Regions from separate parts of the Streptomyces sp. NPDC086787 genome, predicted to be linked through region 1. Evidence: riboswitches for the same ligand, from Rfam matches in the RefSeq annotation. Region 1 holds a riboswitch; the other holds the start of a gene.
What was found. A riboswitch is a leader RNA that binds a small molecule or an ion and turns the genes downstream of it on or off. The one in region 1 is predicted to bind thiamine pyrophosphate.
Positions count from the first base shown of each region.

Region 1 (3,176 bases):
TGAGGCACAGTCGCCGACGGCGTACACGTCGGGGGCGGAGGCGCGCAGATGGTCGTCGGCCACCACGTCGCCCTGCGCGCCCAGCTCGATGCCCGAGCCGGCGAGCCAGCCGGTGGCGGGATGCGCGCCGATGCCGACCACGACGGCGCCCGCGGGTACCCGGGTGCCGTCGCCGAGGACCACCGCGCCCGGCTCGACGCCCGCCACGCGCGCGCGGGTGCGCAGGGTGGCGCCGCTGTCGGCGTACCAGGCGGTCATCGGCAGGGCCACCTCGGGCGGCAGCGCTCCGGCGAGCGGATGGTCGGCGGCCTCCACGACGGTCACCGCGCAGCCGGCCTCACGGGCCGCGGTGGCGAACTCGGCGCCGATCCAGCCCGCGCCGACGACCACGATGTCGTGCTGGCGGGTGAGCACCGGCCGCAGTCGTTCCGCGTCGTCCAGGGTGCGCAGCAGGTGCACCCCGGGGACGCCCTCCGTGCCGGGCAGCCGGACCGGTTCGGCACCGGTCGCGAGGACCAGGACGTCGTAGGGAACGGGCCCGGAGCCGGTGTCCAGCTCGTGGTCGGCGGTGCGCACCCCCAGTGCCTCGCTGCCCAGGCGCAGATCGATGCCGAGCGACTCGAAGTCGACCTCGAAGGCGGAGCCCTCGGACTTGCCGAGCAGGACGGCCTTGGACAGCGGCGGCCGGTCGTACGGCTGGTGCGGCTCGGCGCCGATCAGCGTGACGGTGCCGTTGAAACTCTGCTCCCGCAGGGCGACGGCGGTCTGCACCCCGGCCATGCCCGCGCCGACGACGACCACTCGCCGTCCCCGTGACGTGCCCCGTTGCTGCGTCTGCTCGCCCACCCGATCACCGCTCACCCGGTCACCATAGACAATTGACAAACTGTCAGTCAGGGGGCGTGCTGGGTGAGCTGCTCCACAATGCTGGTGCCGCTGCCTTCCTGGGACTCCCACCGCCAGGTCTCCTCGAGCCGTACCCGTCCGTCGGGCAGTTCGACGACCGTGGACACGCAGTGCCCGCCGGACGTGCTGCCGTCCTGCTTGAGCTGCGTGTAGCGGAAGTCCAGCCGGTCGCCCTCGCGGGTGCCCACCAGGTGCCCGCGCACGATGTCGCCGCCCGTGTACTCGGCCCAGACCACGCCGTCCTTCTCGTGGTAGGTGAACCGGGTGCGGGTGCCCACCTGGCCGGGGGCCTGGTCGGCCACCGGGGCGAGGGTCAGTCCGTCGAGCGAGCGGGCCATGACGCCGGGACTCCTTGGTTCGAGCGGTAGGGTGGCCAACGTACAGAACTCGCGGGAGCCCGGACGCACCGGGCTGAGAGGGAGGCTGGCGGCCTCCGACCGTACGAACCTGATCCGGGTCATGCCGGCGAAGGGAGGGGCTGAACGCCCATGTCGTCAGGTACGTCGGACGTCCTCGTCGTCGGGGGCGGGATCATCGGCCTGGTCACGGCCTGGCGTGCCGCGCAGCGCGGCCTCGCCACCGCCGTGGTGGACCCAGAGCCCGGCGGCGGCGCCGCGCGGGTCGCGGCGGGGATGCTGGCCGCGGTCACCGAACTGCACTACGGCGAGCAGATGCTGCTCGGGCTGAACCTGGCGTCCGCCCGTCGCTACCCGGACTTCGTGGCCGAGCTGACCGAGCTGACCGGCCATGACCTCGGCTACCGCCGCAGCGGCACCCTCGCCGTCGCGCTGGACGCCGACGACCGTGCCGATCTGCGCGAGCTGCACGCCCTCCAGCAGCGGTCGGGTCTGGAGGCCGAGTGGCTGTCGGGACGCGAGTGCCGGCGCCTGGAGCCGATGCTCGCGCCCGGGGTGCGCGGCGGACTGCGGGTGGACGGCGACCACCAGATCGATCCGCGTCGGCTCTCGGACGCGCTGACGGCCGCCTGTGAGCTCGCCGGGGTGGTGTTCCACCGCACCTGGGCGGAGCGGCTGTCCGTCGTGCGCGACCGGGCCGCCGGGGTCGTCACCCGCGAGGGCGAAGTCCTTGACGCGGGCCGGGTGGTGCTCGCCGCCGGGAGCCTGAGCGGGCGGCTCGCGGGCGTGCCGGACGAGGTGCTGCCGCCGGTGCGGCCGGTGAAGGGGCAGGTGGTACGGCTGACGGTGCCGGCCCGGTACGCGCCCTTCCTGAGCCGTACCGTGCGCGCCGTGGTGCGCGGCGGCCATGTCTACCTGGTGCCCCGGGAGAACGGCGAGCTGGTCGTGGGCGCGACGAGCGAGGAACTGGGCTGGGACACGACGGTGACCGCGGGCGGGGTGTACGAGCTGCTCCGGGACGCCCACGAGCTGGTGCCGGGGATCACCGAGCTGCCGCTCACCGAGACCCGGGCCGGGCTGCGTCCCGGCTCCCCCGACAACGCCCCGCTGCTCGGCCCGACCGGGCTTGACGGGCTGCTGCTGGCCACCGGGCACTACCGCAACGGTGTACTGCTCACCCCGGTCACCGGCGATGTGATGGCGTACGTCCTGGTCACCGGCGAGCTGCCGGAGGAGGCCCGCCCCTTCACACCACAGCGCTTCGCCGCGCCTTCGGCTGCGTCATTCCCCTCGCAACACGGCTCGTCACAACACGGCTCGTCACAACACGGCTCGGAGCGGTCCGCATGAACATCTCGGTCAACGGAGAGCGCCGGGAGATCGCGCCCGGCACGGATCTCGACACTCTGGTCGGTTCGCTGACCGCGGCGCCGCGCGGAGTGGCCGCCGCGGTGAACGAGACCGTCGTACCGCGCGGGCAGTGGTCCGCCACGGACCTCGCCGAGGGAGACCGTGTCGAGGTCCTCACCGCCGTCCAAGGAGGCTGACCCATGGCAGACGATCCCTTCGTCCTCGGCGGTACGCCGTTCTCGTCCCGGTTGATCATGGGCACCGGCGGCGCGCCGAGCCTGGACGTGCTGGAGCGGGCGCTCGTCGCCTCCGGCACGGAGCTGACCACGGTGGCGATGCGACGGGTCGATCCCACGGTGCACGGTTCCGTACTGTCCGTGCTGGAGCGGCTCGGCATCCGGGTGCTGCCCAACACGGCGGGCTGTTTCACCGCCGGCGAGGCCGTCCTGACGGCCCGGCTGGCCAGGGAGGCGCTCGGCACGGATCTGATCAAGCTGGAGGTCATCGCCGACGAGCGGACGCTGCTGCCGGATCCGATCGAGCTGCTGGACGCGGCGGAGACAC
Region 1 covers NZ_JBIVBC010000001.1:969,017-972,192, reverse strand. Annotated here, with positions in the region: gene ACIPK3_RS04530 (NAD(P)/FAD-dependent oxidoreductase) at 1-846, opposite strand, end outside; gene ACIPK3_RS04525 (hypothetical protein) at 894-1,244, opposite strand; TPP riboswitch at 1,286-1,398, shown strand; gene thiO (glycine oxidase ThiO) at 1,395-2,612, shown strand; gene thiS (sulfur carrier protein ThiS) at 2,609-2,809, shown strand; gene ACIPK3_RS04510 (thiazole synthase) at 2,813-3,176, shown strand, end outside.

Region 2 (3,176 bases), on a different contig from region 1:
CCGCGATCGAGCCCGGCCTGAGGCCGTCGCCCAGCGAGTACGTGACGTCGTAGGCGGCGAGGATCTCGCAGAGTTCCTCGAAGTTCTCGTAGAGGAAGGACTCCTGATGGTGCGCGAGACACCAGGCCGCCATGATCGAGCCGCCGCGCGAGACGATGCCGGTCTTGCGGTTCGCGGTCAGCGGGACGTACGGGAGCCGGACGCCCGCGTGGACCGTCATGTAGTCCACGCCCTGCTCGGCCTGTTCGATGACCGTGTCCTTGTAGATCTCCCAGGTGAGTTCCTCGGCCCTGCCGTCCACCTTCTCCAGCGCCTGGTAGAGCGGCACCGTCCCGATGGGTACCGGGGAGTTGCGCAGCACCCACTCACGGGTGGTGTGAATGTTGCGCCCTGTTGACAGGTCCATGACCGTGTCGGCGCCCCAGCGGGTGGCCCAGGTCATCTTCTCGACCTCCTCCTCGATGGAGGAGGTCACCGCGGAGTTGCCGATGTTGGCGTTGACCTTCACCAGGAACCGTTTGCCGATGATCATTGGCTCGATCTCCGGATGGTTCACGTTGGCGGGCAGTACAGCCCTGCCCGCCGCGATCTCCTCGCGGACCACCTCGGGTGAGACGTTCTCCCGGACGGCCACGAACTCCATCTCCGGCGTGATCTCGCCCCGGCGCGCATACGCGAGCTGTGTGACCGCCTTGCCGTCCCGGCCACGGCGCGGCTGGCGGGGCCGGCCGGGGAATACCGCGTCGAGGTTGCGCAGGCCCCCACGGGGGGATGTGTGCCTGACCCCGTCGTCCTCGGGACGGACGGGACGGCCCGCGTACTCCTCTGTGTCGCCGCGGGCGATGATCCAGTTCTCCCGCAGCGGTGGCAGGCCCCTGCGGACGTCGGTCTCCACTAGCGGGTCGGTGTACGGGCCTGAGGTGTCGTACAGCGTGACCGACTGCCCGTTGGTGAGATGCACCTGACGGACCGGCACGCGCAGATCGGGACGTGAGCCCTCGATGTACCCCTTGTGCCAGCCGATGGACTTCCCGGTCTCCTCGCCGACCGCGTCCGGCGCGTTCGCGCCGTTCGCGTTCTGCGCTGAGGCAGGCGTGCGTATGTCCTTCTTGGTCATGAGACCTACTCCCTACGCCGGCATTACCCGGTAACAGGTTCAGCGGTCGACGCAGCGGCTTCCGTCTCTGTCGCCATTCGTGTGAACCAGCTCGTGTTCCACGTGAAACATGGCGAATACGGAGGTCAGCGCCCTCTCAGCCCGGTGCTCCGAGCTCCCGCGTGTGCAAAGGTGCTTCTACGCTAGCGTCAATTCGGGCGAGATGAACAGAGGGCCCCTCTCTCGTTCTTGCGATGATCGGCCGGTGACCACGATGCAGAACCACCCGTACGAGCCGCCCGAGCCGCCGCACACCGGCTCGGGAGAGGGCGACGGACGACACGGCGGCGGACACGGCCACTCGCACGGTCACAGCCACGGCCCCGCAGCTCCGGTCTCCAAGCACCTGCGGAAGGTCATCGCGGCCATCCTGATCCCGTTCGCCACGGCGGTCGTCGTCGGGCTCGTGGTGCTCTGGCCCGGCGGCGCCCCGTCCCACGAGCGCACCGGGGTCGGCTTCGACCGGCAGACCCAGCAGGCCACCGTCACCGCGGTGGTCGAGGTGAGCTGCGAGTCGGTGAACGCCTCGGGACAGACCCCGCCCGATGACACCTCCAGCGGCGGGAACGGTTCGGCGTCCCGGAAGGCGAACGGCACCTGCAAGAAGGCGACGATCCGGATCGACACCGGCAAGGACAAGGGCCGCACGTTCACCGAGATCGTGCAGCCCGACCAATCACGTCAGCTGCACCAGGGCGAGAAGGTCGTGGCCGCGTACGAGCCGTCCGCGCCCAAGGACCTGCAGTACTCGGTCACCGACGTGGACCGGAAGTTCCCGATGGCACTGCTCGCCGGGATCTTCGCGATCGCCGTCGTGGCGGTGGGTCGCCTGCGCGGCGTGATGGCGCTGATCGCACTGGCCGTCAGCTTCCTGGTGCTGACCCTCTTCATCCTGCCCGCGATCCTCCAGGGAGCGAATCCCCTGCTCGTGGCGGTGGTCGGGGCGAGTGCCATCATGCTGATCGCGCTCTACATGTGCCATGGCCTGTCGGCACGCACCTCGGTCGCGGTGCTCGGCACCCTGGTGTCGCTCGTGCTGATCGGCCTCCTGGGTTCGGAGTTCATCGACTGGGCGGTACTGACCGGCAACACGGACGACAACACCGGCCTGATCCACGGCCTGTATCCGTCGATCGACATGAGCGGACTCCTGCTGGCCGGCGTCATCATCGGTTCTCTCGGTGTCCTGGACGACGTGACGGTCACACAGACCTCGGCCGTCTGGGAACTGCACGAGGCCAACCCGTCGATGGGCTGGCGGGGGCTGTACCGGGCGGGCATCCGTATCGGCCGTGACCACATCGCGTCGGTCGTGAACACTCTCGTCCTCGCCTACGCCGGGGCGGCGCTGCCTCTGCTGCTGCTCTTCTCGATCGCGCAGAGCAGTGTGACGACCGTGGCGAACAGCGAACTGGTGGCGGAGGAGATCGTGCGCACCCTGGTCGGTTCGATCGGCCTGGTCGCCTCGGTACCGGTCACCACGGCCCTGGCCGCTCTGGTGGTCTCGGCAGACCGGCCGGGACCAGGACAGGAGACGGGCAGGACCGCGGACGGCCGGCCGGCCACGACGCGCGGTGGACGGGGCCGACGCCGCAAGAAGTGACGCCCGGGCGGCGCATTGCCGCCGGATCAGGAGAAGCGTTACTGCACCGGTCCACACAGCGCCACCGAGCGCCGTGCGCTCATCCCCATGACGTTCAGCCGGCGCTCTGTTCCTCGGCCAGGATGCGGTCCAGGGCCTCGTCGAGATGGGCGTCGAAGTCGGCGAGCGCTCCCTCCTGACCGAGCGGGACCAGTTTGTCCGTGCGGTCCAGGAAGGCCACCAGCGGCGGCGCCGAGGAGCGGAACACCGCCTGGTCCCCGCCGACCTGAAGCCGGATCAGGACCTCGCCCAGCACGTCCGAGTCGGTGGGCGCGATGTGCACATCGCCGTCGCCGCACGGCCGTCCCACCCCGTCGATCAGCAGCTCACGTCCGAAGGCCCAGGTCACCGGAGCGTCCCCGGGCAGATGGAAGGTGA
Region 2 covers NZ_JBIVBC010000003.1:75,730-78,905, forward strand. Annotated here, with positions in the region: gene thiC (phosphomethylpyrimidine synthase ThiC) at 1-1,117, opposite strand, end outside; TPP riboswitch at 1,110-1,288, opposite strand; gene ACIPK3_RS09950 (YibE/F family protein) at 1,371-2,759, shown strand; gene ACIPK3_RS09955 (SsgA family sporulation/cell division regulator) at 2,854-3,176, opposite strand, start outside.
Region 2: it holds a riboswitch for thiamine pyrophosphate, as region 1 does, so the genes downstream of both, thiC (phosphomethylpyrimidine synthase ThiC) here and thiO (glycine oxidase ThiO) in region 1, are expected to answer to the same signal.